Regions from separate parts of the Vibrio porteresiae DSM 19223 genome, predicted to be linked through region 1. Evidence: riboswitches for the same ligand, from Rfam matches in the RefSeq annotation. Region 1 holds a riboswitch; the other holds the start of a gene.

What was found. A riboswitch is a leader RNA that binds a small molecule or an ion and turns the genes downstream of it on or off. The one in region 1 is predicted to bind thiamine pyrophosphate.
Region 2: linked by a shared signal. The riboswitch ahead of thiC (phosphomethylpyrimidine synthase ThiC) and the one ahead of thiD (bifunctional hydroxymethylpyrimidine kinase/phosphomethylpyrimidine kinase) in region 1 are both predicted to bind thiamine pyrophosphate.

Annotation. Positions count from the first base shown of each region.
Region 1 is NZ_AP024895.1:1,286,275-1,302,109, reverse strand. It holds gene OCV11_RS06060 (AdeC/AdeK/OprM family multidrug efflux complex outer membrane factor) at 1-73, opposite strand, end outside; gene OCV11_RS06055 (TetR/AcrR family transcriptional regulator) at 179-778, shown strand; TPP riboswitch at 882-979, shown strand; gene thiD (bifunctional hydroxymethylpyrimidine kinase/phosphomethylpyrimidine kinase) at 1,071-1,940, shown strand; gene OCV11_RS06045 (hydroxyethylthiazole kinase) at 1,946-2,860, shown strand; gene OCV11_RS06040 (pirin family protein) at 3,012-3,707, shown strand; gene OCV11_RS06035 (6-phospho-beta-glucosidase) at 3,953-5,386, shown strand; gene OCV11_RS06030 (LacI family DNA-binding transcriptional regulator) at 5,551-6,555, shown strand; gene OCV11_RS06025 (sugar transporter) at 6,821-8,011, opposite strand; gene OCV11_RS06020 (glutathione peroxidase) at 8,215-8,757, opposite strand; gene OCV11_RS06015 (MFS transporter) at 9,143-10,411, opposite strand; gene OCV11_RS06010 (ABC transporter ATP-binding protein) at 10,446-11,222, opposite strand; gene OCV11_RS06005 (FecCD family ABC transporter permease) at 11,223-12,275, opposite strand; gene OCV11_RS06000 (ABC transporter substrate-binding protein) at 12,436-13,527, shown strand; gene OCV11_RS05995 (dimethyl sulfoxide reductase anchor subunit family protein) at 13,632-14,411, opposite strand; gene OCV11_RS05990 (DMSO/selenate family reductase complex B subunit) at 14,404-15,033, opposite strand; gene OCV11_RS05985 (DMSO/selenate family reductase complex A subunit) at 15,038-15,835, opposite strand, start outside.
Region 2 is NZ_AP024895.1:3,564,300-3,580,134, reverse strand. It holds gene crcB (fluoride efflux transporter CrcB) at 575-958, shown strand; TPP riboswitch at 1,059-1,157, shown strand; gene thiC (phosphomethylpyrimidine synthase ThiC) at 1,296-3,230, shown strand; gene OCV11_RS16395 (thiamine phosphate synthase) at 3,227-4,534, shown strand; gene OCV11_RS16390 (HesA/MoeB/ThiF family protein) at 4,527-5,357, shown strand; gene thiS (sulfur carrier protein ThiS) at 5,354-5,557, shown strand; gene OCV11_RS16380 (thiazole synthase) at 5,563-6,354, shown strand; gene thiH (2-iminoacetate synthase ThiH) at 6,357-7,523, shown strand; gene choV (choline ABC transporter ATP-binding protein) at 7,717-8,943, opposite strand; gene choW (choline ABC transporter permease subunit) at 8,943-9,788, opposite strand; gene OCV11_RS16360 (choline ABC transporter substrate-binding protein) at 9,849-10,772, opposite strand; gene betA (choline dehydrogenase) at 10,765-12,510, opposite strand; gene betB (betaine-aldehyde dehydrogenase) at 12,520-13,980, opposite strand; gene betI (transcriptional regulator BetI) at 13,996-14,595, opposite strand; gene OCV11_RS16340 (aminopeptidase P family protein) at 14,858-15,835, opposite strand, start outside.

The DNA.
Region 1 (15,835 bases):
CACTGATCAAAGTCAGAGCCAGATGACGGGGACGAATGGCGCGCCAGCGAGGACATAACGCATTGCTTTTCACGCTAAATTACCTTATAACTAAACCGTACCGTACAGTTATACTCTTGACTTTGATCGTTCGTCAAGCGAAACTTATCCACAATTTCTGATAGGACACGAGTAGCCGATGCGAGTAAAAAGCGAAGAAAAAAGGCAAGCTATATTGGACATAGCGAAGGATTCTTTTACCCAACAAGGATTTGAGCAGACATCCATGTCGTATATTGCCAAGCAGCTTGGAGGCTCAAAGGCAACGCTCTACAACTACTTCAATTCTAAAGAAGAAATCTTCGCCGCGGTGATGGAGTCTTCTGCGACCGAGCAGATTGAGAACGCCTTTGTCTCTCTAGAGCACCAAGATGATATTCATGTGGCTTTGCCAGAATTTGGCTTTAATTTTCTGCAATCGGTATTAAAGCCAGATTTAATGGCGATTTACCGCATGGCGATCAATGAAGCAGAACGCTCATCGATCGGCCGTCATTTTTATGAAAATGGACCAAAGAAAGGCTGGATTCATCTTAGTGGCTATTTACGTCATCAAATGGAACGCGGCACTTTACGCCAAGCGGACCCTTGGTATGCGGCAATGCAGTTAAAAGGGCTATTAACCGCAGAGCACTTCGAACCTTACGCTCTAAGGGCTATCGAGATGCCAACGGATAAACAGATTCGCGAAACCGTCGATAAAGCGGTCGAAGCGTTTCTGTGTCTTTACAAAAAATAACCGCGTGCGTTGCTTTGCTTGCTTGAGTCGTTCCTTGATAGGTAACACTCAACAATAGGTGTGATTAATTGATTGCTAATTTGATCTAAGTTGTTAGGATAAAAGCCGATAGTCGGGGTGCCATTTGGCTGAGATCGCTTTGCGAGACCCGTTGAACCTGATTCAGTTAACACTGACGTAGGGAACTATGAGAGTCTGCGGCGCGATCCATTTACCGATCATTTTCCAACGACAATCACTAGGGTCTTTGTGCCTTAGGTTGGTTCCTCATGTCATGTTGAGGAGCACAACCATGAACTCTAAAACAGACATTTCTTTATCTACCCCATCTCCCCTACCTAACATTCTGACCATAGCAGGGTCTGATAGTGGTGGCGGCGCCGGTATTCAAGCCGATATCAAAACCATTAGCGCAAATGGTGGGTTTGCTTGTAGCGTTATCACCGCAGTAACAGCGCAAAATAGTTGCGGCGTCACTCATATTCATCCCATTCCACCACAAAGTGTTGCCGCGCAGCTTGATGCGGTGCTTTCAGATATCCGTATTGATGCGATAAAAATAGGCATGCTGCCTAATATTGCCATTATGGAAGCCGTTGCGGCAAAACTGCAGCAATATGCTATCAAACATGTGGTGATCGATCCGGTGATGGTAGCAACCAGCGGCGATCAGTTAGTTTCTCCAGATGCGATTAACACCTTATGTCAAACCCTGTTTCCCTTAGCTTCGCTAGTGACCCCCAATTTTTACGAAGCGGCGATCATGGTCGACAAACCATTCCATTACACCAGCGTTGAGAACCTCCGCTCTGCCCTAACACGCTTTGACTATCCTATCTTGCTCAAAGGGGGTCACAGCGACGATGCTCATTATGCGAATGATTACCTGATCCACCACGACAAGATCACCACCTTTAACGGCCCACGCATTACTACCCACAATACCCACGGCACGGGTTGTACGCTTTCTGCCGCGATTGCAACTCAGTTAGCACTGGGCTGCTCGCTCGAACAAGCGATCGCAACAGCGAAAGTTTATCTCACTGAAGCGCTACGCCACAGTCATCGACTCCAAGTGGGTCATGGTCACGGCCCTGTTCATCACTTTTATGCTTACAACGCCACACCAGTGGCCAATGCCGACTATGCGGAGGCGTTATGAATCCTATGAACATTAAACAAATTGCTGATTTTCTTGCAACAGTGCGCCGCGAACGTCCGTTGGTCATCAACATGACCAACGATGTGGTCATGAATCTTTGCGCTAATAGTCTTTTGGCGTTAGGCGCATCCCCAATCATGGCCCATTCTCGCCAAGAGATGGCTGAGCTGATGCCATTGGCTGGAGCGCTAGTGGTCAATATCGGCACACTCGATGAGAAACGCGTCGCACAGATGGAATACGCCATTGAATGCGCAAACCAACACCATACTCCCATCGTACTCGACCCTGTAGGTTGTGGAGCCAGCACCTATCGCACCAAAGTGAGCCGCTACTTCGCCTCACTCGCCTGCCACCTCACCCTTCGAGCCAACGCATCAGAAGTGATTGCGTTAGCGGGACACACACCATTAGATAACTCAGCAGAAGGATATCCGTTAGCGGGACACACACCACTAGATAACTCAGCAGAAGGATATCCGTTAGCGGGACACACACCTTCTATTGATGAATGTCCCCGAGGTAATAAAGGGGTGGATAGCCAAGATTCAACACTGAGTGCCCTTGGAGCGGCTCATCAAATTCGTGAGCAATATCAAACGGATGTGTCTATTTCTGGAGCGACGGATATTATCGTTACCCAAAATCACGACTATTATTTAACTAATGGTTCGCCAATCATGCCTTACGTTACTGGCTTAGGCTGCGCATTAAGTTCACTCACTGGCGCTTTTGCTGCCGTCGGTGAGTGCAGCGGTTTAGCTGCTGCGGCAATTTGGGGCGTCGTCGGAGAAATTGCCGCCGAGCAATGTGATGGACCCGGTTTTCTGGCTGGGGAGATGTTAGACATTCTCTATCATCTGGATGAGGCGACACTAAGTAAACGGTTAAAAATGAACATCGAAAGACACCCATATTAATCGGTGACATGTTCAAATTTTTTGATGGACCTCAACGGGGGAACCCAGTGTTATCCCCCGTAAGGACTGGCTAAACTGCGCTTGATATTTTTGCTGAGTGACATGGCATCGCTCGGCAAACAAACGTTTTTGACCACTGTAAGGACATCTTATGATAGAAATTCGTGCCGCGCATGACAGAGGTAATGTGGATATGGGTTGGCTCAATAGCTACCACTCATTCTCGTTCGGCCAGTATTACGACCCTCACCACATGGGATTTTCCGCGCTGCGAGTCATTAACGATGATACGGTACAACCAGGAGCAGGCTTTGCTACTCATGGGCATCGTAATATGGAAATTTTGAGTTTTGTATTAGATGGTACTATTGCCCATAAAGACAGCACTGGCAATATTGAAACCCTGCCACAAGGTGAGTTTCAGTTAATGTCCGCTGGTCGTGGTATCTATCACAGTGAGTTCAACGCATCACAACAAGATTCCCTACATTTTTTGCAAATCTGGGTTGAACCTAATGTGCAAGACACAGAGCCGGGCTATCAACAAAAACCCTTCGAAACTCGCCAAGGTTTTGTGCCGATTGCCTCACCAGATGGTCATGACGGCTCTTTCATCATTAAACAAAACGCGACCATTTACCAAGTGACGTTAGCGCAAGAGACTCAGCAGCGTTTTGCCGTAGAACATGGCCGTCGTGTTTACGTCCATTTGATTACTGGCGAACTTGAGATCAATGGCATCAAGCTTCAACCCGGCGATGGAGCCAAAATTGCCGAAGAGTGTGCATTGGATCTGGTCAATGTCGGAACACAGCCTATTCTTGCACTGCTGTTTGATCTGCCATAAGTGGTCAACTCAATACGAGCCACTCTATTCATTAATGACAATAATGCCCTCTTTTGAGGGCATTTTCGTTACCGTTTACAACACAATTAAACATTAAACCATAGTCTCTCTGACCACAAATAGCTGGTATTTCTGTACTTTTGTAACCGGTTACAGAAACCGGTTACAATAATCAAAAAAATGATCTACAATCATAAGCAATCCAATCTAGATAGCGATCGATTGTCGCGTAACAGAGGTGTTCAATGTCCAAATTAGGTTTTCCTGATGATTTTTTGTGGGGTGGCGCAGTAGCAGCTCACCAAGTAGAAGGTGGCTGGAATGCTCAAGGCAAAGGCCCAAGTATTGTTGATGTATTAACCAAAGGTGCACACGGCGTTCCTCGCGTTATTACTGAAACAGTAGAGAGCGATAAATTCTACCCTAACCATGAAGCCGTTGATTTCTATGGTCATTACAAACAAGACATCGCCTTGTTCGCGGAAATGGGCTTTAAATGTTTTCGTACTTCGATCGCTTGGACGCGTATTTTCCCATTGGGTGATGAAGAGACGCCAAACGAAGCTGGCCTACAATTCTACGATGACATGTTTGATGAGTTACTTAAATACGGTATCGAGCCAGTCATCACCCTATCTCACTTCGAAATGCCACACCATTTGGTAAAAGAGTATGGTGGTTGGACTAACCGTAAAGTGATCGACTTCTTCGTTAAATTCTCTGAAGTGGTACTCAAACGTTACCAGCACAAAGTGAAATATTGGATCACTTTTAACGAGATCAATAACCAAGCTAACTGGCGTGCACCTTTATTTGGCTACTGTAATTCTGGCGTTATTTACGTTGACCATGAAAAACCAGAACAGACGCTTTTCCAAGTCGCTCACCACCAATTTGTGGCACACGCGAAAGTGGTCAAACTCGGTCATGAGATCAACCCAAGCATGCAGATTGGTAGCATGATTCACATGATGCCACTCTACCCTGCATCATGCCGCCCTGAAGATCTGTTAAAAGCGCAAGATATGATGCGTCAAAAATACCTATTCAGTGATGTTCAAGTTCGTGGTTACTACCCAACTTACTTGCTGAAAGAGTGGGAACGTAAAGGCATTGAAGTGGTAATGGAAGAAGGCGATGCCGAGATTCTACGCCAAGGCTGCTCCGACTATCTTGCCATCAGCTACTACATGACCAATATCGTGTCTGCACAACCTGTTGAAGGTCAATCTGACAGCCTATTTGGCGAAAGTCGATTGAACCCTTACCTACCAGCCTCAGACTGGGGATGGCAAGTGGATCCACAAGGCCTACGTTACGCGTTATCAGAACTGTATGAACGTTATCAAAAACCGATTTTCATTGTTGAAAACGGCCTAGGTGCTGTCGATACTGTGGAAGCCGATGGTTCAATTAACGATGACTATCGTATTGAATATCTTGCAGAACATATCCGTGAAGTGAAGAAAGCGGTTGAACTCGATGGTGTGCCAGTCATGGGATACACCCCTTGGGGCTGTATCGACTGCGTCTCTTTCACCACGGGTGAATACAAAAAACGCTACGGTTTTATCTACGTCGACAAACACGATGACGGCACAGGTACGATGGCTCGCTCGAAGAAGAAGAGTTTCTTCTGGTACCAAAACGTCATACGTAGCAACGGTCAAGAAATCTAATTACCGTTATTAAAAGAGATGACCACCAGCAAAGCGCAAAAGCTCAGTTGGGTTTTATCAAGCGTTTGATTGGCAAGGTATTGATCTCTTTCCTCAAGGATGAAGAAAATCTGCTACACTCGCCACCCTATCTCTCTGGGTGGCGATATTAATTAGGAGTCTCCATGGCAACCATCACTGACGTTTGTAACCTAACTGGATTATCCAAAGCGACCGTATCGCGGGTAATCAATGCGAGTGGGCAAGTCAAAGAGAGCACCCGTGAAAAGGTTCTCAGCGCCATGAAGACCCTCAATTATCATCCAAGTTCGGTCGCGCAAGCGCTCGCAACCAACGTTTCTAACTCAATTGGTCTGATTTTACCGCAGTTTCAGAGTAACTATTTCGGCACCATTTTGTGTGAAGCGGAGCAATCCGCCCAACGGGCAAACAAAAAGTTGTTGGTCGTCAGCAGTAAAAACAGCGCTGCAGGTGAACAAGAGGCACTAGCGACATTGGCCATGCAACGCTGCGATGCCATTTTGCTCTATAGCCGTCACCTCACTCCAGCGCAACTGCATGATTGTCAGCAAGATTTAGGCGTCCCGTTAATCATCCTCAATCGCCAACTTCACCTCAGTAATGTGCACAGTTTTGGTTTAGAACAGACTCAACTGGCAGCGATTGCGCTGCAGCATTTATTGGATTTAGGACATCAATCAATCGCCTGTATCTCCTCGCCCCTTGCAAGTGAAACTGGCCGATTACGTTATCACGCATACCTTGACGCCCTAAAACAGGCTGGACTTCCCGCTTATCAAGAATGGTTTGCCGAAGGAGAGAATACGCTAGAGACGGGCTATCAATGTGCGCAAAAACTGCTTAAATCCGGACGCCCCTTTAGTGCCATTTTTGCGTGTAATGACGACATGGCGCTAGGCGCAATTCGAGCACTGCACGATGCAGGTTACGCGGTGCCACAAGATATTTCCGTCATTGGTATTGATAATGAACCCGCCGCCGCTTATGCCCTGCCAAGCCTTTCTAGTGTCTCACTGCCAATCCAAGATCTCACCCATGATGCGATGCAAATAGCCATTCAACGTAGTTTGAAACAACCTGCGGCTATCACGCACAAAACCTATCCAGGTATATTAGTGAGTCGTGAGTCGACTCGTCAGGCATCGTAATTTCATTCCTATGCTATACTTAATTCGCGATGCAAAATCCACAATAAGAATAATGTTTTATATGCTTGGCTGATGCATTTATTATGGATAAATAAGCATAACTTAATATAAATGATAATCGTTGCTATCTTAAAAATTTATAGGTAATCTAATTGTCGCCAGTGGAAAGTGATTCCAGCCTCCCCAAGATTCGGGATCGCCTTTCACTGGCTCAATAAAAAAGCGCCACAGGATGTGGCGCTTTTTTGTTATTTCATTCAATGAATTAACGTAGTGCTGGATAACGACGCAGTAGAAAGACCATAAAGGCAATCGCAACAACCGCGAAAATCACCCCGGCAAAACCAACCCAACTCAATTCAAACCACTGAATCACTTTTGCACCGATCAATGCACCAGACCCGATACCAAGGTTAATAATCCCTGAATACATCGATTGAATCATGTCAGATGCATCTGCATCAATATTCAGTACCTTCACCTGCATAGCAAGAGTGACGATCGTCAAGGCAATACCCCAAATAATCACATCGGTCATCACGGCCCATGGACTAAATACGGTGGCTAGCAACAATGCCATACAGATAATCACCACCACACAATTCCACACCAATAACGACGTGTTGTGTTTCTCACCACAGTAGCTAAAGACGATACTGCCCAAGATACCAGCGCCGCCAAAGCCCAATAACAACAACGTAGTGAAGTTTGGACTCACTTTACCTACTTCCATCATAAATGGTTCGATATAGCTATAAGCAGTGTAGTGCGCGGTAAATAGTAGGAAGATGAACAAATACAAGCCCATCAACATTGGGTTTTTCAGCAAGCGTGGCAAGGTTTTGCTGGTGCCTTTAAACAGACTTGGCATCTGTGGCAATAGGCGAATAAGCAGCAACATCACGATGAATGCCACGACCGCAATCAGACCAAACGTAGCACGCCAACCAAACCATTGACCGACCATACGTCCCATTGGGACACCGAGGATCATCGCGACCGACGTACCTGTTGCCAATACACTCAAAGCAAAGGTTTTCTTACCCGGAGGAGCAACACGGATGGTAATAGAAGCGGTAATCGACCAGAAAACAGCGTGGGCAAAAGCAATACCAACACGACTGGCAACCAGTGATTCAAAACTCCAAGCGAAGACCGATGCCACATGGCTAGCAATAAACAACATGAAAATGCCAATCAGCAGCTTTTTACGCTCAATCTTACTGGTCAACATCATCATAGGTAGAGACATGGATGCGACGATCCATGCATAGATGGTCAACATCCAGCCGGCATGAGCCGCTGTAATATCAAAATCTTTCGCTATATCGGATAACAAGCCAACAGGGACAAATTCTGTGGTGTTGAAAATGAAGCCACTAAATCCGAGTGCAAACACACGCATATACTGACTATGGCGCGTCACAGGTGGCGCCGATGCTAAAGTTTGGTTCATAACGACTCAGTAGAAAAAAGAAACGGTTCCAGAAACGGAGCGATTGTCGCTCGTTTTTTAACAAAAAGATAGATGGATCACAAAATTTTTGGAATATGAGATTTCACTTTCTTGCATAGTGAGAATCACGACAAAAAAACCGCGGTCTTGCAACCGCGGTTTTTTGCTGTTTTATTGACCACTATTGGTCATGTAAATCAGGCTTATGCAAGCACTTTGTCTAGTGCTTCTACTAGAATTGGGTGGTCAGGAGTCATATCTGGTGCAAAATGACCTACCACTTGGCCTTCTTTGTTCACTAGGAATTTTTCAAAGTTCCATAGAACATCGCCATCTTTTGCTTCAAAGCCGTAGCCTTTTAGCTTTTCAACAAAACCGCTTTCTGGAGCAGTAGTACGTGCTGGTTGCGCTGCAAATAGGGCTTGATACAGTGGGTGACGACCTGCGCCATTCACTTCAATTTTGCTGAACATTGGGAATGTTACGCCAAAACGAGCAGTACAGAATGATTTGATCTCTGCTTCTTCACCTGGTTCTTGTGCGCCAAATTGGTTACATGGGAAACCAAGTACCACTAGACCTTCTTCTTTACGAGCGTTGTAAAGAGCTTCAAGTGCTTCGTATTGTGGAGTCAGACCACACTCAGATGCAGTGTTAACAATCAGAAGTGCTTTACCAGAAAATTCAGACAATTTTTGTGTTTTGCCTTCAATTGAAACCACTTCGATATCGTATAGAGAACTCATTTTATCTTCCTTTTGCTTCGTTTTTATCTCGGCTGGCCAACCGTGGTCGCCAACTCAACTTGCAACAAGATAGCGCACAACTATATTGTGTGCAACTAATTATCTTACCCTTATGGGTAATTATCGGAGATCCTCACACTTTGACATAAGTTATCACTGCAAACGCTCCTTATTGTTAGCAGGACACACACCCTAATCGCCACACATAATGCCAAGTTCTTAAAGGGACACACACCACAATCCCTACAGTGTGTGTCCCCTTAACATTACAGTGTGTGTCCCGTTAACAGTTTTCTTTAGAAAAACGGGCAAATAAAAAACCACTGCAATTGCAGTGGCTTAGTTCATAGACTTACGGTGTGTGTCCTGCTTAGAAGTGGCTTTATCAATGAGCCATGACTTTTTCTTTGCGTTGATGCGTTGAGACAATAGCAAACAAACTCACGCCGGAAATCACACCTAGCAAAGCGAGACAGGCAGTGAGCGTACCGATCGAAAACGAGTCAAGGCTCAAATACCAACCAGTGATCCAGTTGCCCATAAACGCCATAAAGCCACCAGCGCAAGAATACAGCCCATAGTAACTGGCCATTTCACGGCGAGGGGCAAAGTTCGGGATATAGGAATACATCACAGGGAACGAAAGCATGGTGCCAAAACTAAATAGCGCGGCGTAAAGAATAAATGGTAAGGCAGGCATAGGTGCATAGTGCCATTGCAATACCAAATAAGCACAGCCCATGAGACTCATGCCTAACCCCATCGAACGAGCATCACCAAAAGCAGCGACAACCCAACGGCTGATCGGTAACTGGCAGAACACCCCCAAAATCGAGGTGGTCATAAACACCAAAGTCAAAATCGATTCATTGCCCGTCATCACATGGATTTGATGTGGCACACTCAGATAGAGTTGATGGAATAAGATACTGTTAACCGACGCAGCCAGAATAAATTTCACAAACACTGGCTTACGTAACATGCTGCCCCATTGACGCCAGAAAACGAAATCTGCGCTCTCCCCTTCGCTCTCGGTATTGATTGCCTGTGCTGGCAAATAGCACCATTGCAACACCAACAGTGCGGCAAAAAGTGCGGCTGCGGTCAAACCAACCGACATAAAACTCCAGCTCAGCAGAGTTAAACCAACCAGCGGCCCGAGTAACATGCCTGTTTCCCCCGCCATTTTTTTCAAGGAAAAAACTTGGTTACGTACCCGCGCATCAGGATATTCTGATGCTAAATACGCATCGCTACTTGGCGTAAACAGCGCTCCAGCAAAACCGGTTAAGAATGCCCCCAAAATCAGCAACGAGAAAGTTTCGCCCATGCCCAGCATAATAAAGCCCAAAATGCGCACAGCGCAGCCGGACAAAATCAAAGGCTTATAGCCGAAGCGATCCCCCAGCGTTCCCCCAATCAAAAACAGTCCTTGCTGGCTCAACACCCTCAAACCGATGATGATCCCCACATGCCAACTGGTGAGTCCCAGCTGATACAAGTGGTCCGCCAAATATGGCAGGAGCATATAAAAGCCGAGGTTAAACGAAAATGAATTGAGTATCAGCACCTTAGATGGCGCTGTTAAAAGTGAAAATGCGCTTAAGCGACGCAAAGAGAACACGGTGTAACCTCGGAATAAAACGCGCTGCATGAAACAGCGCGATAGGCAAATGATTGTTGAATTATTAAGCAACTTGCGGTCGACGTAAAGTCCTTACGAAAGGAATTCCTTGCTGGTCGTACGAGACTTGCGCATTAACCCCATAGACCTCATCAATCAAGGCTGGCGTCAGCACCTCAGACGGTCTTCCAGAAGCCACCACTTTACCTGCTTTTAGCACCAAAAGGTTATCGGCATACTGCGCCGCAAGGTTAAGATCATGCAGCACTAAGAGCGATGTCCAACCGTGTTGATTGGTCTTATCCACTAAGTGATCGAGCAGCACATGTTGGAAATGCAGATCGAGCGCACTCACCGGCTCATCCAACATCAAAAATGGCGGCTGACGCAAAATCGCCTGCGCAAACAGTACCATCTGACATTGCCCACCACTCAACGTGCGCACATCGCGATCGGCAAGATGGGCTAAGCCAATCTCTTCCAGCGCATTAACGGCTTCGCGCAACATCGCTTCATCAATTCGCCAACTGAGCGCATCTAAACGCCCCAGTAATACCACCTCAATCACTGATAAATTGACATCCAAACGGATGTCTTGTGGCATATAACCAATCTGCGCTCGCCACTGGCTTAACCGTTTGTAATCTAGTGCATTGCCTTGATATTGAATAGTGCCACGCTGGGGTTTTAAATCGCCAAACAAGGTTTTGAGCAGCGTACTTTTGCCGGTACCATTGGGACCGATAATCACATTGATTTGCCCAGGCTGAAGGGAGAAATTCATCTCATCAGCCAAGGTGAGCTGATCAATTTTTAAATTGAGATCTTGAACAGTCAGCATTTAGCGTCTCCTTGCGATAATCAGCCAAAAGAAAAACGGCACGCCAATGATGGCCGTAACGATACCGATTGGAAACAGTGCTCCCGGTACAATCACTTTTGACAGCACAGAAGCACTGGAAAGTAAAAATGCACCAACCAAAAAGGAGAGCGGTAAAAAGAAGCGTTGGTCTTCACCTACGATCATACGTGCGATATTGGGTGCCACAATACCAATAAAACCAATGATGCCCACAAAGCTGGTGACCGTTGCGGTCATCAAGGCCACGATAAATAGAATCTTCATGCGCAGTTTTGCAACATCGACCCCCAAGCTTTTGGCCCGCTCTTCACCCATTCGCAGCGCGGTTAGTTTCCACGCATCCCCCATCAGCACCGCAAAGCTGGCAAAAATCACCGTACCGATAATCGCCAGATTGGTCCACGTTGCTTTCGATAAGCTGCCAAATAACCAGAACAAAATTTGTTGGCTTAGCTCCGGTGAGGAGATGAACTGCACCAGTGACAAAAGCGATTGAAACAAAAACAGCAAAGCAATGCCGGCCAAAATCAATTGACCTGACGAGATATGTCGCATCATGGCCAACATAAACAGAAAACTGGCAGAAAGCATACAGCAGACAAAAGCACCAAGCGGCACCGCATAATCTGAATTCAAACCTAACGAACCGATGTACAACATCAGCGCAGCACCAAAGCCTGCCGCCGCAGCCATACCTAAGGTGTAAGGACTTGCCATCGGGTTGTTAAGCAAGGTTTGCATCTCAGCGCCGCCCATGCCAAGACTTCCACCCACAATCACCGCCATCACAGCGATAGGCAGACGCAGGTTTTCTACGATCACAACCGTCGTTGGGTCAACTTGCAAAGGGAAACCGACAAAATGGAGTAGCGCGTACGTCACACTGGTCACGTCCAGCATAGAGGGGCCGGTGGCAATATCCATAACAAATGTGAGCAGCAGTAAAGCGCCAATCAACAACAAAGTTTTCCAACGCCGTTGCTCGCTTTTTCGCTGTAATGCAATCGCGTTACTGATGGTAGATGAAGACATGCACGTTCCTAATCATGTTCCATTCATGCTTGATTCGCAGCATCGCTCGGCGCAACCAATCAAACATCTCATGAATGTAATAACATCAATATTATAAGTTGCGCGATTATACATTAATAAATATGATAATCATTACTATTATCCGCATAACAGATATGAAATGAAAAAGTTACTTCTGGTTATTACTACGCTTTTTTTCTCTGCCCTTACCAATGCAAAATCCACCACTATTACTGATGTGTTGGGCCGTCAAATTCAACTCGACCTTCCTGCACAACGTGTGGTCATCGGCTTTTATGGCGAAGACTATATGGCGATTGGTGGTGAAGCCTCTTACGACCATGTCGTGGGTATGTCAAAAGGCATTTGGGAACAGTGGCGTCCAAACAACTGGGCGATGTACGTTAAGCACCGTCCTGCGCTGGAAACTCTGCCTGAAGTTGGCAAAGTAGACACACAAACCTTCTCTGTCGAGAAGGTGATCAGCCTAAAACCGGACGTGCTCCTGCTTGCTGAGTGGCAATACCAAGCACTGACCGCTGAAATTCCTCGCATGGAACAAGCAGGCATCAAAGTGGTTGTGGTGGATTACAACGCACAAACCGTTGAACGCCATGTGCAAAGCACGCTGATCATTGGTCAACTGACTGGCCAAGAAAAACGCGCTAAAGAGATTGCCGATAATTATGTTCGCGACACACAGTTGGTGTTAGATCGCCTTGCAAAAGCGAATCTACCTAAACCTAAAGTGTATGTAGAATATGGTTTCACTGGGCCTGATGAATATGGCTACACCTTTGGTGAAAACATGTGGGGCAAAATGGCGATGTTGGCTGGCGGTGATAACATTGCAGCGCCGTTCATCAAATGGTGGGGACATCTCAATCCTGAACAGGTGCTTGCCGCACGTCCTGACGTTATTTTCTTAACCGGCACTGAATTTGGTAAAGACAGCCATTCGACATTGATGGGCGAAGGCATTGACCGCGAAGCCGCTAAAGCTCGCCTCAAAGGGTTTGAATCTCGACTGGGTTGGGATAGCCTTCCTGCCGTGCAACATCATCGTATTTACGGGATTTACCACTACGGTTCTCGCTCAATTATGGATGCCAGCATGCTGCAATTTATGGCGAAATCCATGTATCCAGAGCTATTTAAAGATCTTAATCCAGAACAGAGCTACTTAGATTTCTACGCAAAATACCTGCCAGTGCAACCACAAGGCACCTTTGCTGTTGCTCTGTCGGAATAATCACTGCACGTCTCTGTCGTTATACCCATCGACAGCAACAATAAATAAGGCGAGCAGCAGCTCGCCTTATTATTTGGACTGTTATGGTTCAAATAGCTTACGCGCTACATAGTGATCGACCAAAGATCATAGAACGCCACTCGTCCTGCCAATTCAGCCAGTAGGAACAGCCCACAACAACCGAGCGTGACGGTTCGGTAGGATTTTTGATAGCCAAATAATGCAAAGACCAACGCCAATCCATACAGCACTAACTTAGCATCCCAAAACTGCATGCCATTGTTAAGCATGGCTGGGGCCGTATCGGCCACAAATGCCATGTAACTTGGCACAATGAAAAAGCTCAGCAACGTCGCCACAACCGTAACAACCACATTAAAACGATTAGGCAGCCATACCAAGCACAGTGCACCACCTAGGGTAAAGGCAGCCAAAATCATCTGCGCTTGGGTAAACGAGGTACTCCATTGCGTCACCGTTGGGAACGAATAAACGGCAGGGATCAGCAGTAACAACACAACGCCAGCTATCGCTGCCAGCACTTGCACCGCCAGTTGTACCCCTTTCAGACCTGGGCGCAAATAGCTAAGCAGGACACACACCAATACCAAACCACCATAAACCGCGCATGAGAAGATTTCGTTACTCATGGGAGAGCGGCCCAAACCAAACAGTGCATTGATGGCTCGCAGTGGTCGACCTAAGTGGAAGATGGCACAAATGCTCGCCAGAGCCACGATACCAAAGCAAACCAACAGCATCGTTTTGTTGCGCTCTTCGTCATATTGTTTGGCAAACACCAAGCGGTTAATCACGCTGAGAATCAATAACCCAGCAGACGCCTGCGCTAAGACGGTAAAAAAGACCAGAGGTAACTCATGCATATTTCACTTCCTTAGGATTTTGCAATTCCCCTAAATTTTGCTCTTGATTCGATACCGCTTGAGGATGTGCTTTAACCACCAAATTAGGATGGGTCAGTTGTGAAGAAGGCAACGGCGCAATGTCACACGCGCTGCCATATTTGGCACGCAGTTCATCAATCGGGCCAAACTCAATGGCACGCTGTGGGCAAGAGTCCATACAAATTGGATTAAGTCCTTCAAGCAAGCGATCCAAACAGCCATCGCATTTGGACATCACTTTTTTCTCTTGATCAAACTGCGGTGCACCATAAGGGCAGCGCATTTCGCAATATCGACAACCGATACACACGTCCTGATTGACCAACACTATCCCGTTATCTTCCCGTTTATGCATCGCCCCCGTTGGGCAACCTTCAACACAGGTTGGGTTATCGCAGTGGTTACAGGAGATCGACGCATAGTAAGCAAACGTACTGTGCTGCCAGGCGTTGTCGACCCGCTGCCAGCTACCGCCACCATATTCATACACACGGCGAAACTTGCGTCCAACGTCGAGATTGTTTTTGTCTTTACAGCTGACCTGACAGGTTTTGCATCCAGAGCAGCGGGAAGTATCAATATAAAAGCCTAATTGTTTCATCATCTTACGCCCTCGCTATCTCAACTAAGTTAGTATGCTGCGGATTACCTTTCGCCAACGGAGTAATGCGATGACTGGTAATCGAGTTAATACAACCACCAATATCCACACCGTTTTTCACCACAGACCAAGCCCCTTCAGGCATCGATGCCACCCCAGGTAAGACGCGATGAGTCACTTTCGCTTCAATCATGACTGTGCCACGGTCGTTATACACTTTGACCAGATCGTTATTGTGAATCCCGCGCGCCATGGCATCGATAGGGTTGATCCACACTTGGTTTGGCACGGCTTCTTGTAACACCGCGACACTGGCATAAGTTGAGTGCGCGTGTCCTTTGGTATGAAAGCCGCATAATTGCAGTGGGAATTTCTTCGCCAACTCGGTATCCCATGGGGTATCAGGTACCACCAAAAATTCTGGAATCGCCGCAATCTTGTCGCCTTCTGGCAAAATCCAGCTATCTTGTAGCTCTTGTAAGGCTGCAGAATAGATTTCCACTTTGCCCGATGGTGTGGTTAACGGGTGCGCTTTTGGATCGGCGTAAAATTCGTTCATCACCGGGACTTCTGAGTTCGGCGAGATAAACTGCTCAACGACCCCAGTCCCTCGTACCTTGGCAAATGGCGGTAAGTGTGGGCGCTCTTTACGAACTTGTTCATAATGGTATTCCACCCATTGCGCTTGAGTACGACCTAACGTAAATGCCTCTTCAACTCCAAGATGGCGCGCGATATCGGCACACACATCATAGGTACTGCGACACTCCCACATTGGCGTGATGGTGTTTTCCATCGAAAT
Region 2 (15,835 bases), 1.3 Mb from region 1:
GATGAATATTGACAACAAACAGCTTTCTCATCGATAGCCGATTACGTGATCCATGTTGATTGCTTGCGAAAATATGCTCTGTATTTACTTTCTGGTGGGACTATTCATTTTTCGTCTTGATGTTAACTTCTAGCAGTTGATTTAGATTAAAAGCAATTTATCCAAGAGAGATGAACAAATAAATGTTTACTGATTCAAATCCTATCTATTTAGTTTGAATACTCTTGGACGAGATAGGTGTGCTAGTCGTTCTATCTTATTTACATCAGACTAGTGGTCATTACATGAGTTATCATCAAAGAGTTGACGGTTTAAGTTGCCTGAAGTTAGTTTTGAAGACTAGGACTAAGCATCTTTTAGTTTACTTCAGCTCTATGTATCTCTTAGAGATTTGATCATCTTATCTTGTCATTCCTTTCATTTTATAGAGATCTAAGTGACTCCTGTAACGTTTTATTTGTTTCAGAGTGCTAAAGGCGAAGTGGCTGAAAATAAAAGCCGTGGTCGAATAGAAAATGCTTAGACTTGGTGGTTTTTTGCTTACAATGGTAAGCAAATGTTTCGAGGTTTTATCATGAGTCAATTATCTACTTTACTGTTTATCGCTATCGGTGGGGCATTTGGTGCTTGCTCTCGCTACTTGGTTTCTGAGTGGACTGTCATGGTCTTCGGCCGAGCTTTTCCGTATGGAACATTATCCGTTAACATCATAGGTTCCTTTATCATGGGTGTACTGATGGCTTGTTTTCAAAATGAGTGGCTTGCACCATACCCATGGCGCCAAATTATTGGTTTAGGTTTTCTAGGTGCGTTGACTACCTTTTCAACGTTTTCTATGGATAACGTTTTGATGATGGAGCAGGGGGCATTCGTTAAGATGGGATTCAACGTTGTATTGAACGTATTGTTTAGTATATCGGCTGCTTATGTTGGATATCAGTGGCTACTACGCTCTTAAAAGAAGCAGAGCTCTAAGTGTCAAATTGAAAGCTTTCTCTCATTTTTCATGTTAAATAAATAAAGATGTTTGTTAATTTTTAAGCGTTACTTATAATCTTTCTCACTTGTCGGAGTGCCATAAGGCTGAGACCGTTTATTCGGGATCCGTTGAACCTGATCAGGTTAGAACCTGCGAAGGGAACAAGAGAAGACATTTCTCAAAGCTCTTACCATCTACATACCCATGTTTGGGGTTTGTTCGCTTTGTCCTATCTCTCGATTAGCATCTGTTAATCACTCTTGTTGTACACACCCGTCAAGCATTTATCCCTAAATTACTATCCAAGGAAAATGCTATGTCGAATAGAAAAAATGCTAGATTAAGCGCCAAATCGTTTATTGAATCCTTAACGACATCCCCATTACCCAACTCATCTAAGGCCTACGTTTCTGGTTCTCGTCCAGATTTACAGGTCCCATTTCGTAAAATTTTTCTTTCAGATTCTCTTATCGGCGGTACTAAAGAAAACCCGAAGTTTCGTGCTAATGAACCTCTCTATGTTTACGATACATCCGGTCCATATACTGACGTAAATGCTCTTATAGATATTTTTTCTGGTATCGAAACGATACGTTCCACGTGGATTGCTGAACGGCAAGATACTTATGAATTGGATCAAACGGCTTCTTGTTATACCGCGGAAAGATTGGAAGACACCACGTTGGATTCGGTTCGTTTCCCTCACTTACCGACAATTCGTAAGGCAAAACAAGGCAAAGTAGTCACACAGTTACACTATGCTCGACAAGGGCTAATTACGCCTGAAATGGAATTCATTGCTATTCGAGAAAATCAGCGTCGTTTACAAGTTTCAGAGCCGGAATTGGAGCAACAGCATTCAGGTGAGCGTTTTGGTGCTCAAATCCCAGAATTGATCTCTGGAGAATTTGTTCGTCGTGAAGTAGCAGAAGGGCGAGCAATTATACCTGCCAATATTAACCACCCAGAGTCAGAACCGATGATTATTGGTCGAAATTTCATGGTGAAAGTGAATGCCAATATTGGCAATTCATCGGTTTCTTCATCTATTGAGGAAGAAGTTGAGAAGCTAGTTTGGGCAACGCGTTGGGGGGCTGATACCGTGATGGATCTTTCTACTGGCCGTAATATTCATGAGACTCGAGAGTGGATACTGCGTAATAGCCCCGTTCCAATTGGCACAGTTCCAATGTATCAGGCTTTAGAAAAGGTTAATGGAATAGCGGAAAATCTATCGTGGGAAGTCATGCGAGATACGTTAATCGAACAAGCTGAGCAAGGAGTAGATTACTTTACTATCCATTGCGGCTTGTTGCTTCGATACATTCCCATGACGGCAAAACGAGTCACCGGTATCGTTTCACGAGGCGGCTCTATTATCGCTAAATGGTGCCTTGCTCATCATCAAGAAAACTTCTTGTATACCCATTTCAAGGAGATATGCGAGATCTGTGCTCAATATGATGTTGCTCTCTCTTTAGGTGACGGATTACGTCCTGGTTCTATAGCGGATGCCAACGATGAAGCTCAATTTGCTGAGCTACACACGTTAGGAGAGCTCACTCAAATAGCTTGGAAATATGATGTTCAAGTGATGATTGAAGGCCCAGGACATGTGCCTATGCACATGATTAAGAAGAACATGGAAGAGCAGCTCGAGCACTGCTATGAAGCCCCATTCTATACATTAGGCCCACTTACTACCGATATTGCTCCTGGTTACGACCATATTACCTCTGGGATTGGTGCTGCGATGATAGGCTGGTTTGGTTGTGCGATGCTTTGTTATGTCACACCTAAAGAACATCTCGGCTTGCCGAATAAAGAAGATGTGAAAACGGGACTAATTACTTACAAACTTGCTGCACATGCTGCTGATTTAGCTAAGGGGCATCCTGGAGCACAACTACGAGATAACGCATTATCAAAGGCCCGTTTTGAATTCCGTTGGGAAGACCAATTTAACCTATCACTTGATCCTGATACAGCAAGAGCACTACATGATGAGACTCTTCCGCAAGAGTCAGGGAAGATTGCTCATTTTTGTTCTATGTGTGGCCCCAAGTTTTGCTCAATGAAGATTTCACAAGAAGTGCGTGAATACGCAGCTGGGCTACCCAAAAAAAAATCAGTAGAGACCAATTCGATAGATGTTCTCAATGCTAGCGATGGAATGAACCTGATGGCTCAACGTTTTGTTGATGCTGGTTCTGAGTTATATCTGGAGCCTGTCGTCGGGGAGGATGAATGATGATAAAGATTCATATCCCCGAACATTGGCCATGTTCTGATTTCGCGGTTGCTGATTTCAGTGAACAGATAGACCAGCATCTTTCCTGTGCGAAGCAAAATGGTGTTTGCTCTGACAAACTAGCCATGACATTTGAAACGGTTAAACAGCCGTTTCTCTCCCTTCATTTTCCCGATTTGAGTGTTATCTACATCGATACAAGTTTTATCACCAAATCACCAAATGAGTTTCCCTTCGTTCACGAATTTGAATCGGTTGTTTATCTCAATTATGTTTATGATTCATCGTTGCAACGTTCCGCTCTGCAAAGACAAAGCAACAGAATTAACACGTCTACTCATCCAAAAAATGAACTGTTGATAACAACGAATCCTGATGGAATGGATTATCTGATATCGGCTGGCAAGGCAATTCAGTTCGAGCGTTTGCCAATTGATGTAACCACTCACTTTAGTTGGTTTGTTGTTTTGCTCGCACTCGAGTTCACAATCGAAGACAGTCTGCTTTTAGCTCGTTCACTTGGATCTGTTTCACGTGAAACACTGTGGCCTCAAAAATCACAAGATTTCGCATGTCCTGTAGATTGGACGTTCGACGAATCCGGTGCTCCTTTTTGCAAGGAGCAATTCTCTAGCTCCGTACCATTCCCTTCAACTACTTCATCTGCAATTGGTTTATATCCGGTTGTCGATAATAACCTATGGTTAGAACAGTTACTGAAGTTGGGGGTGAAAACCGTTCAACTACGGATGAAGAATGCAGAAGAGCATTTGCGTGAAAAGGAAATAGAGCATGCTGTTCAACTTGGCAAAAGCTATCAGGCAGCTGTGTACATCAATGACTATTGGCAGTTAGCTTTAAAGCATAAAGCTTATGGCGTCCATCTTGGTCAGGATGATATTTCACAAGAGAGTATTGCATTATTACAGCGGGCAAATATTCGATTAGGTCTATCAACCCACGGTTATTTTGAAATACTACGGGTCTACCGTAGTTATCCTAGCTATATCGCTTTAGGTCATGTATTTGCTACCACGACTAAAAGTATGCCTTCGCGCCCTCAAGGATTATATAAATTAGCGCTTTACCAGAAGTTTATTGAGGAACTATCTCAGTCCTTAGGTCTGGATAGGATTCCGACTGTCGCGATTGGCGGTATTCAACTTAGTAATGCAAGAGAGGTTTACCTCACTGGTGTTGATAGCATCGCAGTAGTTCGTGCGGTTAGTTCAGATCAACCCAACCTTCCATTCGTTGTTCGTGAGTTTGAGTCGCTAAAGAACCGGGAGGGAGAACATGCCTAATCTTAGTGATCAACAATTTTTACGTTATCAAAAGCAGATTTGCCTTGATACCTGGAGTGAAGAAGTTCAAACCAAACTATTGGATCGCTCAGTTCTCATTATTGGCTGTGGTGGGTTAGGTAACGCTGCTGCTCTTTATTTGTCTGCTTCTGGTGTGGGGCATTTAGTTCTTGTCGATGATGACATAGTCGAGCTGAGTAATTTACCCAGACAGGTCGCTTACCGTTTCGATGATTTAGGTGTCAGCAAAGTTGATGCTCTTAAAAAAGCAATTGATCAGAGAAATAGTGATTGTCGGGTCAGGGTGGTAAGAAGGCGAATGACCGATGAACAATTGATGTTGGAAGTCACTCTTGCCGATGTTGTACTCGATTGCAGTGACAATATGACGACACGTCAGCAAGTAAACTACTGCTGCGGTCGAAGTAAAGTCCCTCTTATTTCTGGTGCAGCTGCCGGTTGGGATGGGCAGTTTTCTATTTGGAACTATCATGTAGGATGTCCATGTTATTCCTGTCTGTATCCTACCGATACCCAAATTTTTGAAAATAGATGTACCTCAATGGGCATCTTGGGGCCTGTGGCTGGGGTTGTTAGCTGCTATCAATCTCTCGCTTGCATCAATTATTTGGCTGAGGAGAATTTTGGTTTCCAATCTTCCGTACTTTATCGCTTCGATGGCAGGAGTGGTGAGTGGTCAATTTACTCCGTTAATCGAGATCCTGATTGTCCATTATGCAAAGACAGAGAAATTGAAGAAGAGTGTCCAGTCTCGCTTTTCATTGATAAAGATAAAAATGAGAGCGGGGCACGTTACTTATGAGTCAAATAATCTTTAACGGATTTGCATTGGATGTTTCATGTGAAACATCGCTAAGTGACGTATTAATCCAACTTGATATCAAGGGAGCTGGTATTGCGCTAGCACTTAACCAGTGCGTAATTCCCAAATCTCAGTGGAACAAAATGCAGCTAAAAGATGGCGATGTTGTTGTTACTTTTAATGCAGTAGCAGGAGGATAATCATCATGTTCAAAATTGCAGATACAAATTTCTCATCAAGACTTTTTACTGGTACCGGCAAATTTTCGAGTAGTGACATAATGCTGGATTCGTTAAAAGCTAGTGGTTCTGAACTGGTTACTGTAGCGCTTAAGCGAGTGGATGCAAATCAACATGACTCGGGACAAACGCTTTATTCCGCGTTAACTAATTCAGGGATAAAACTACTACCCAATACCTCAGGTGCTAGAAATGCCAAAGAAGCCATTTTCGCTGCTCAACTGGCTCGTGAGCTATTTGGAACTGATTGGGTGAAGTTAGAGATTCATCCTGATAGTCGCTATTTGATGCCCGATGGGGTGGAGACATTAGCTGCCGCAGATGAGTTAGTAAAGCAAGGCTTTATCGTTTTGCCATATTGCCACTGTGACCCTGTTTTGTGTAAGCGACTTGAAGAAGTTGGATGTTCCGCAGTTATGCCACTGGCTTCGCCTATTGGAAGTAATCAAGGTGTTGTCGCTAAGGAATTTCTACGCATCATTATCGAGCAGGCCAATGTTCCGGTGGTTGTTGATGCTGGAATTGGCAGACCTTCCGATGCGAGTTATCTATTGGAGATGGGAGCTGATGCTGTTTTGGTGAATACTGCGATAGCTTCGGCAAGTAATCCTATCGCTATGGCAGAGGCTTTTCGTTTAGCGGTTATGGCTGGTCGGTTGGCATTTGAGAGCGGTCTAGGTAGTGTTGCTTTACATGCATCAGCGACAAGTCCTCTAATAGGATTTCTTGATGATGTCTTATTTGTTCCGGAGGTTTAATCGTGGCTTATCACTATCTGGACAATAACTATTTGGAACAATTTGAGGAGCTCGACTGGGAGAGTATCCGCCTCAAACTCTACTCAAAAACGCCTATAGAAGTACAACGAGCGTTAGAAAAAAGTGTAATGGGCAAGCGACTCCAGCTTGAGGATTTTATGACTTTGATCTCTCCTGCAGCAGAGGCGTCTATCTCAGTCATGAAGAAAATGTCGACCCAGCTGACCCAACAGCGCTTTGGTCGAACGATAGGAATGTATATACCACTTTATCTATCGAATCTATGTTCAAATGATTGTACCTATTGCGGCTTCTCGATGAGTAATCGCATTAAGAGAAAGACATTGAATGCAGCGGAAGTGGAATCGGAACTGCAGGCGATCAAAGCAAAAGGGTATGACAGCATTTTATTGGTGACAGGAGAGCAAGAAACCAAGGTGGGGATGACCTATTTTAGGCAAATGATTCCTTTAGCTAAACGCTATTTCTCATATGTTGCAATGGAAGTTCAACCACTCGATGCAGAGCAATATGTAGAGCTTAAGTCTCTTGGTGTGGATTCTGTTTTGGTATACCAAGAAACGTATCATCCTGGTGTCTATGGCGAACATCATTTAAGAGGTAAAAAGACTGATTTTCACTATCGGCTCGATACCCCAGATAGGTTGGGGCGAGCTGGTATGGACAAGATTGGTATTGGGGCGTTGCTTGGTTTAAATGAGTGGAGAATTGACTCGCTTTTTACTGCGCATCACCTCACGTATTTGCAAAAGCGTTACTGGCGTTCTAGATACTCTGTATCTTTCCCACGTTTGCGTCCTTGTGCTGGAGGAGTCCAACCTAAAAGCCTAATTAGCGATAATCAATTGATTCAACTTGTTTGTGCTTATCGACTATGTTTCCCAGAGGTTGAGTTATCATTGTCGACTAGAGAGCCAGCTGAATTACGCAATCAATTAGTAAAGTTTGGGATTACTTCATTGTCTGCAGAGTCGAGTACTCAACCGGGAGGATATTTGCACCCTGATACAGAGTTGGTTCAATTTGAAATCAGTGATGAACGTTCGACGACTGAGGTTCATGAGATGCTCAAGGCGCAGGGTATTGAAGCAGTATGGCATGACTGGTCGATTGCGTTTTCTCAAAATAGTGTTTCACGTGGAACATAATTTGGCAGTGTTGTGCGAAAGCTAGCTATCGCAAAGCCCATTTTGAAAGGGATAAAGATTTCCTGATAAATGGATTAGCTAGAATAAATGAGTAAGAAGAATAAACAGGGCGAACCACTTCTTCGCCCTGTTTTATTACCGCCTAACGAATACCTCAATGTTACTCGTAGTAGAGTAATTGGCGCCGGGGAGTTTACGCAGCTTCAACACTTCGCTGTGTATCTTGACCTGTGATGTCTGCTTCTTGTGGCTCATTGTATTTGCCTAATAGTGCATGGTAAAAATCATGATCGTTGAGAACACCAATCGGCTCACCAGCTTCCATCAATACGATAGGATTGCTAGTGTGGTAACGAATTTCTATCGCATCACGCATGTCAATTTCTGAAGGGGCGAGCACGATAGAATGTGAGTCGAGTTCGTTATGATCTTGTTTTGCGTCCCACTCAACGATTTGGTAATCACTACGCCCAGCAATCAACCATTCTTCGTCATGTTTTTCTAACCAGAGATTGTCATCTTCAGCAATTTGCCAACGCTGATTTTTTTGAATTAACTCATTATCTGAATTAAGCAAGGAGCGCCCACGCAGCACATTAAGAGGATTCGTATGAGCAACAAAGTCTCGGACATATTGGGTTTTGGGATTGAGAACTATACGCTCAGGCTTACTGTATTGAATTAACTTACCCGATTCCATAATTGCTATGCGCGATCCAATCTTTAATGCCTCGTCGAGGTCGTGGCTAACAAACACGATGGTTTTGTTCAGCTTCTTCTGCAAATCTAATAATTCATCTTGAAGTTGGGTTCTAATGAGAGGATCAAGAGCTGAGAATGGCTCATCCATAAGTAAGATGTCGCTGTCCATAGCGAAAGCTCTCGCTAATCCAACGCGTTGCTGCATGCCTCCGGAAAGCTCATGAGGGAACTGTTCTCCCCATTCACCAAGTCCAACCATATCCAATTTTTCTTGAGCTCTACGTCGACGTTCTTTTTTGGCAACCCCCTGCATTTCCAAACCAAACGCCACGTTATCTAATACGGATAACCAAGGCATAAGAGCGAACTTCTGAAATACCATGGAAATGCGCTCGGTGCGCAGGTGACGTAGCGTTGTTTCATTACATTGAGCTAAGTCGACAACTTGATCGCCATCTTGTACTTTCAGAGAGCCACGGCTAATAGAATTGAGCCCGTTAATCGCTCTAAGCAAACTTGATTTGCCAGAGCCCGACAGTCCCATCAGAACACAAATCTCTCCCTGTTTTACATCAAGAGATACGTTATTGACGCCAACAACAAGGCCTGTTTCATCAATGATCTCTTGGCGACTTTTTCCTTGATCCAAAAGCGCTAACGCTGATTCGTTATGAGTACCAAATACCACATCCAAATTTTCAATACTGATGGCATTCATTACTGTACCTCCTTGTTGTTTGGCGCTTTACACAAGCGGTCGAGAATGATGGCGACAAGTACAATGGCTAAGCCTGCTTCAAAACCTTGAGAAATATTCACGGTATTGAGTGCCCGAACTACGGGTTTTCCTAAGCCATCAGCACCGACTAACGCAGCAACCACAACCATGGATAGAGATAACATAATACACTGGCTTACACCGGTCATAATGCTTGGCATCGCAGCTGGAAGCTCTACTTTAAAGAGTAATTTCATTTTGCTTGCACCGAACGCTTTACCCGCCTCAACAAGCTCTTCTGGTACTTTATTCACGCCGAGATACGTTAAACGGATTGGCGCAGCAATAGCAAAAATGATGGTGGATATAAGCCCAGGAACCACACCTAAACCAAACAAAACCAAAGTAGGGATGAGGTAAACGAAGGTGGGTACGGTTTGCATTAAATCGAGAATCGGGCGCATCAAGGTATACAGCCAAGGGCGATGAGCAGCCATAATTCCCAGAGGGACACCAACAACGATACAAATGAAGGTCGCTGAGAACACCATGACGAAGGTCTCGAGCATTTCCTGCCAATAGCCCAAATTTAAAATGAGGAGCAGAGCAGCAATAACAAAGATCACCAGAGAAATTCGACGATGTAGCCACCAAGCAATGGCTGCTGTCAGCAAGATAGGTGCTGCTGGTGGCAGTGCTTTAAAGATATCCACCATAAACATGATCGCTGTTTCTAGTGTGATAGAGATGGTGTCGAAGAAGCCTGATGCATGGATAGTCAGCCAATCGACAAAGCTCTCCATCCAATGACCAAGAGGAAGTTTGTAATCGGTAAACATATTCACAATAATTCCTTTTTTGTTGCTTAAGGTGGAGTGAAAACACGCCACCTTATGAAGAAAAAGTTACTTGTTTAGATAAGCAATAACTGCAGATTTACCCGGTTTGCCATCAATGGTTTTGACTCCCGCCAACCACTTATCCAGGTATTGTTCGTTAGCTTTTAGCCATTGCTTAGCTGCAACTTCAGGTTTCTGATTTTGATTGAGAATACGGTCCATCAAGTGATTTTCCATATTCAGATTAAATTTGAGATTGGAGACGAGCTTGCCAACATTTGGGCACTGTTTAACGAATCCATCACGAACGTTGGTAAAGACCTTGGCACCTCCGAAATTAGGGCCAAAGTAATCATCACCACCGCTGAGATATTTCATATCAAATTTGCTGTTCATAGGGTGAGGTGCCCAACCCAAGAAGGCGATCCATTGATGGCGACGAACCGCACGATCAACTTGAGACACCATGCCTGCTTCACTTGATTCCACCAATGAGAAATCTTTGAGATCGAACGCATTCTTATCAATCATTGATTGAATCAGACGGTTGCCGTCGTTTCCTGGTTCAATGCCGTAGATGCGGTTATGGAACTTGTCCGCGTATTTGGCGAGGTCCGCAAAGGAATGTACGCCAGCATCGTAAACATATTTAGGAACCGCTAAGGTGTATTTTGCGCCAACCAAGTTGGCTTGTAATACATCGACTTTGCCCGAGTCACGATACTTAGCAATATCACCTTCCATCGTTGGCATCCAGTTACCTAAGAAGACGTCGATGTCACCACTTGCCATCGATGAGTAGGTTACAGGGACCGAAAGCAACTCGGTTCGTGTTTGATAACCTAAGCCTTTTAAGATCTGTGAAGTAACAGAGGTTGTGGACGTAATATCCGTCCAACCTACATCGGCAAAGCTTACCGAGCTACAGCTATTGGCGTATGCATTCAGTGAAAGTAATGCTGCTGTGGTGAAAGTAATGACTTTACGCATGTTGAAGTTCCTTTTCTTTTGAATGAATTACTGACGATTTCGTTGTATTTATTTGATCTCGTTCGGGAGCCGTTGAGCGCTGTTGTTCTTGCCAGTTTGGCGCAATCCAAACGGGGGCTTCGCTTTTAGGTAACAGTTGTCGACCGAGTATTAAGTCTGCCGCTCGCTCAGCCACCATGATGGTAGGAGCATTGAGGTTACCGTTGGGAATGGTTGGGAAGATGGAGGAGTCGACCACTCTTAAGCCCTCAATTCCGCGCACACGGCACTCAGCATCAAGTACTGCCATCGGGTCGTTATCGCTCCCCATCTTGCATGAACAGGATGGGTGATAAGCGCTCTCAACATTCGCTTTAACCCAGTGATCAATGTCTTCGTCTGTGGTGATATTAAATCCTGGTTGGATTTCGTCGCCACGGTAATTATCTAATGCTGGCTGCGCGAGAATTTCGCGAGTAAGGCGAATGCAGTCGCGCCAATCTTGGATATCTTGCTCATGTTGCAGATAATTAAATTTGATCGCTGGTTTTGCTTTAGGGTCAGCAGAGGTAATCGCTATTTTACCTCGGCTAAACGGTTTGTTAGGACCCACGTGCACTTGAAAACCGTGTCCATCGAATGCGGCTTGTCCGTCGTATCTCATTGCTGCTGGTAAGAAGTGATACTGAATGTTTGGCCATTTCAATCCAGCGCGAGAGCGAATAAATGCACAAGACTCAAAGTGATTGGTTGCACCCAATCCTTTGCGAGTAAGTAGCCATTTCGTGCCAATAACCCCTTTGCTGATAAGCCCTAACTTACTGTTAAGAGTAATCGGTTGCTTACAGCGATATTGAAAATAGACCTCAAGGTGATCTTGTAAGTTCTCACCTACGCCAGGAAGTTCATGCAGCAGTTCAACACCGGCTTTACTGAGTACGTCTTTCGGTCCAATTCCTGAAAGTTGTAGCAGCTGTACCGAGCCGACAGAACCGGCGCTAGAGATCACTTCTTGGTTGGCAAAGGCATTGAGAATTGCGCCATTTTGTTCAAACTCAACGCCAATAGCTTGTTTATCTTTGAGTAATATTTTGCGAGTAAGCACATGACTCATTAAAGTGAGGTTAGGGCGTTTCATGGCTCGACGCAGATAAGCGTTTGAGGTTGACGCGCGAACTCCGTTATCAACCGTCATATGCATAGGGCCAAAGCCTTCCTGCTGATAGCCGTTATAGTCTTGCGTCTTTGGATAGCCTGCGTCTTTCCCTGCTTCAATAAACGCCTGATAAAGCGGGTTAAGATGCATGTCATTACCATTGCAAGTGGCTACTGGTCCATTGCCTCCACGGTATTCATCTTCGCCATCCATCCAGCTTTCAGCACGTTTAAAGTAGGGTAGGCAATGGGCATAATCCCAATTTGTTGCGCCTTGTTCATGCCATTCGTCAAAGTCACACGCATGACCTCGAACATAGACCATGCCATTAATGGATGAACTGCCGCCTAGCACTTTGCCGCGAGGACAGTGTAGCTGGCGACCATCAAGACCTTCTTCCGCAAGAGACTCAAATTGCCAAGCATATTTAGGGGTATTCATTGGATAGGAAAGTGCGGTAGGCATCTGAATGAAAATGCTTTTGTCACTGCCACCTGCTTCAAGCAGTAGTACGGAGTGTTCACCAGATTCGGTTAACCGTTCGGCCAATACGCAGCCTGCGGAGCCGGCACCAATAATTATGTAATCGTAATGCTGCTTCATAGTGACTCCTTATGCGTACGGTCCGACAAACTCATTGAGCTCAACAAGAACGCTTTTGGTTTGGGTATAGTGATCAAGAGTTTCCACGCCGTTCTCTCGGCCAATACCAGAAAGCTTGTAGCCGCCGACAGGCATTTGGGCTGGAGAGTCTCCCCAAGTGTTAATCCAGCAAATGCCAGCTTGTAGCTGGTGGATCACACGGTGAGCGCGCGATAGATTTTGGGTAAAAACACCGGCCGCAAGGCCATACTGTGTATTGTTAGCGCGTGAGATAGCTTCGTCTTCATCAGAAAATTTCAGCACAGCCATAACAGGGCCAAAGATTTCATGCTTCACGAAATCCATCTGATCATCGCAGTCAGTAAAAATGGTAGGAGCGACAAAGTTACCTTTATCCAAACCATCTTGGGTCACTTGATAACCCCCAGTTAAAAGTGTCGCGCCACTTTTTTTACCGTTCTCGATGAATTCGAGCACCTTTTTCATGTGAGATGTTGAAATCAAGGCACCAACTTGAGTGTCCATATTCATCGGATCACCAATGATCAGTTTCTCTGTGCGGGATTTAAGTTGATCGACAAATTGGTCATAGATCTTCTCATGCACAAAGACTCGCGTGCCGTTGGTACACACTTCACCTTGGGTATAGAAGTTGGCCATCATTGCGGCTGATACAGCTTGAGTCACATTGGCATCGTCAAAGATGATCAACGGAGATTTGCCACCGAGTTCCATAGTCACAGATTTCAGCGTTTGAGCGCTGGCGCTCATCACTTTCTTACCTGTGCCGACTTCTCCAGTGAAGGATACTTTGGCAATCTCTGGGTGAGCAGTCAGCATTTGACCAACTCGTCCATCACCCTGAACAACGTTAAACACACCGTTTGGAACACCAGCTTCTGTGAATATTTCGGCGAGTTTTAAGGCCGTGAGAGGTGTTTCTTCAGAGGGTTTAAAGATCATTGCGTTGCCAGCGGCCAGAGCGGGCGCTGACTTCCACATCGCAATCTGAATTGGGTAGTTCCAGGCGCCAATACCTGCACAAATCCCTAGCGGTTCTTTGCGAGTATAAAAAAACTGGTTCTCTGATAATGGTTGTTGGCTGCCTTCTTGTGCAGGTGCAAGCCCGGCAAAGTATTCAATGACATCAGCTCCGGTTGCGATATCAACACAGATCGCTTCTTGTATGGGTTTCCCAGTGTCTTGCACTTCTAGAGCGGCCAATTCGTCATTACGTTCTCGCAGTAAGGCGACCGCTTTTAACAAAATGCGGCTACGCTCTGTTGCTGTCATTTTTGACCAAACTTGGAAGCCTTGCTTGGCCGAATCAATAGCGTCTTGAACATCTTGCTCATTGGCTTGACCTAACACCGCTAAAGGTTTGCCGTTGGCTGGGTTATACGTCGTAAAGGTTTCATTGGATGAGGCTCTGCGCGCCTTACCATGAATGTAAAGAGATGCGATTTCCATAAAAAGCCTTTTGGTTTAATGCTGTGTATGTAGCGCTTGAAGTTGGGTTTCGAGATAGTGTTTGATAATCAACTGGCTTTGCTGCGCAGATAGTCCGTCAGGGTTTAAGGCAGCTCTTAGCCATAACCCATCAATGAGAGCAGCTATTGCTTGGGCAATATGATGCGCCTGTGAGTTGCTGAATAATGCTTTGAGTTCAATTAATAGGTGAGATAACAGACGTTGTTCATTAACCCGTTGCAGACGTTGCAATTGGTTGTCATGCATAGAGTAAGACCAAAAGGCGAGCCAAGTTTTTGCGACCTTGTTGTTCGCTTGCTGTCCCTCAAAATTAGCTGCAACGATAGCCAAAATGCGCTGCTTATGAGCTGAAGCGGGTAATGAGCTCAGGGCGTTAGTTACGGTTTTTCCATGGGCTCGTAAGATAGAACGCATTGTTTCTTCGAGTAATCCATGTTTACCACCGAAATAATGGTTAATGATTCCGGTTGATACACCAGCTTCTTCACTGATCAAAGCGATGCTGGCGGATTGCAATCCAACGCGTTCTATCACGGTCATTGTTGCATTAACAAGTTGAGGTTTGCGTATGTCTGGCATTCCGACCTTAGGCATTTGTTACCCCTCAGTTAATTTTATTGAACGATTAATTAACTTTAATGTTACGCATATAATGTTTAGATCTCAAACTAAAGTTTTGCGATCTGGTATGTGTTTGTACCTGATTTTTATATTAAGCAATTGTTTTTTAAGGTTAAAAATTAATAAAAATAAATTTATTTTGTCTGGATTTGATTAGAGGTGGGATTTTAGGCTTACTTAGGTAAAAAAAATCCCTTATTGTTCGTAACAATAAGGGATTCAGAGGGGTTATTAATTAGTCGTGGTGAATAGGGGTTGTCGCATTACGTAGCCATTGTTTTACATCGTCAGAAACGAGAGGACTCACATCATTCCATACGCTTTCATGGTACTCGTTTAACCAATGCAACTCTGGTTTGGTTAAAAGGTTCGTATCAATAGCACGCTTGTCGATAGGGCAACGAGTAAGCGCTTCAAAGCCAAGTACATCGAAATCGCCTTCGGTTTCAATATCAACCACAAGTTCTAGGTTCTCGATACGAATGCCAAACCCATCGGCACGGTAGTAACCAGGCTCATTTGATAACACCATACCAGGTTGAAGAGGGAAATTATTCACTGCTTTACCGATACGCTGAGGACCTTCATGAACACTTAAGAAGTGACCGACGCCATGACCTGTTCCGTGATCATAATCATAACCATTAGCCCATAAATATTGACGAGCTAAGATGTCCAGTTGATGGCCACAGGTGCCTTTCGGAAAACGAGCTTTAGCCAGTGCAATATGACCTTTCAGTACTAAGGTATATTGTTGCTTCATCTCTTGGCTGACTTCACCGATAGCGATCGTACGAGTGATATCCGTTGTGCCATCGATGTATTGACCGCCTGAGTCGACTAGGTAGAGCGTGTTGATCTCTAGTTTGCCTGGTTCCGGCTGGTTAATGTGATTGTAGTGACACATCGCTGCGTTGCTTGCCGCTGCAGAAATAGTATCAAAGCTTAAGTCTGCTAAGGTCGGGTCTTGTTCGCGAAACGCTTGTAGGCGGTCAGACACTTGTGCTTCGTTTAGGTCGTGCCCCGCTGCAACTTCGCTATCTAACCAAGCTAGGAAGTTCACCATCGCTGCACCATCACGCACGTGACATGCTTTCATACCAGAAATTTCAGTGGCATTTTTTGCTGCTTTAGGAGTTAGGCATGGGTCTGAGTCTGCAACCAATTCTGCACCTACGTTTTGTAGAGTGAGAGTAAACCAAGCATTGCTGGT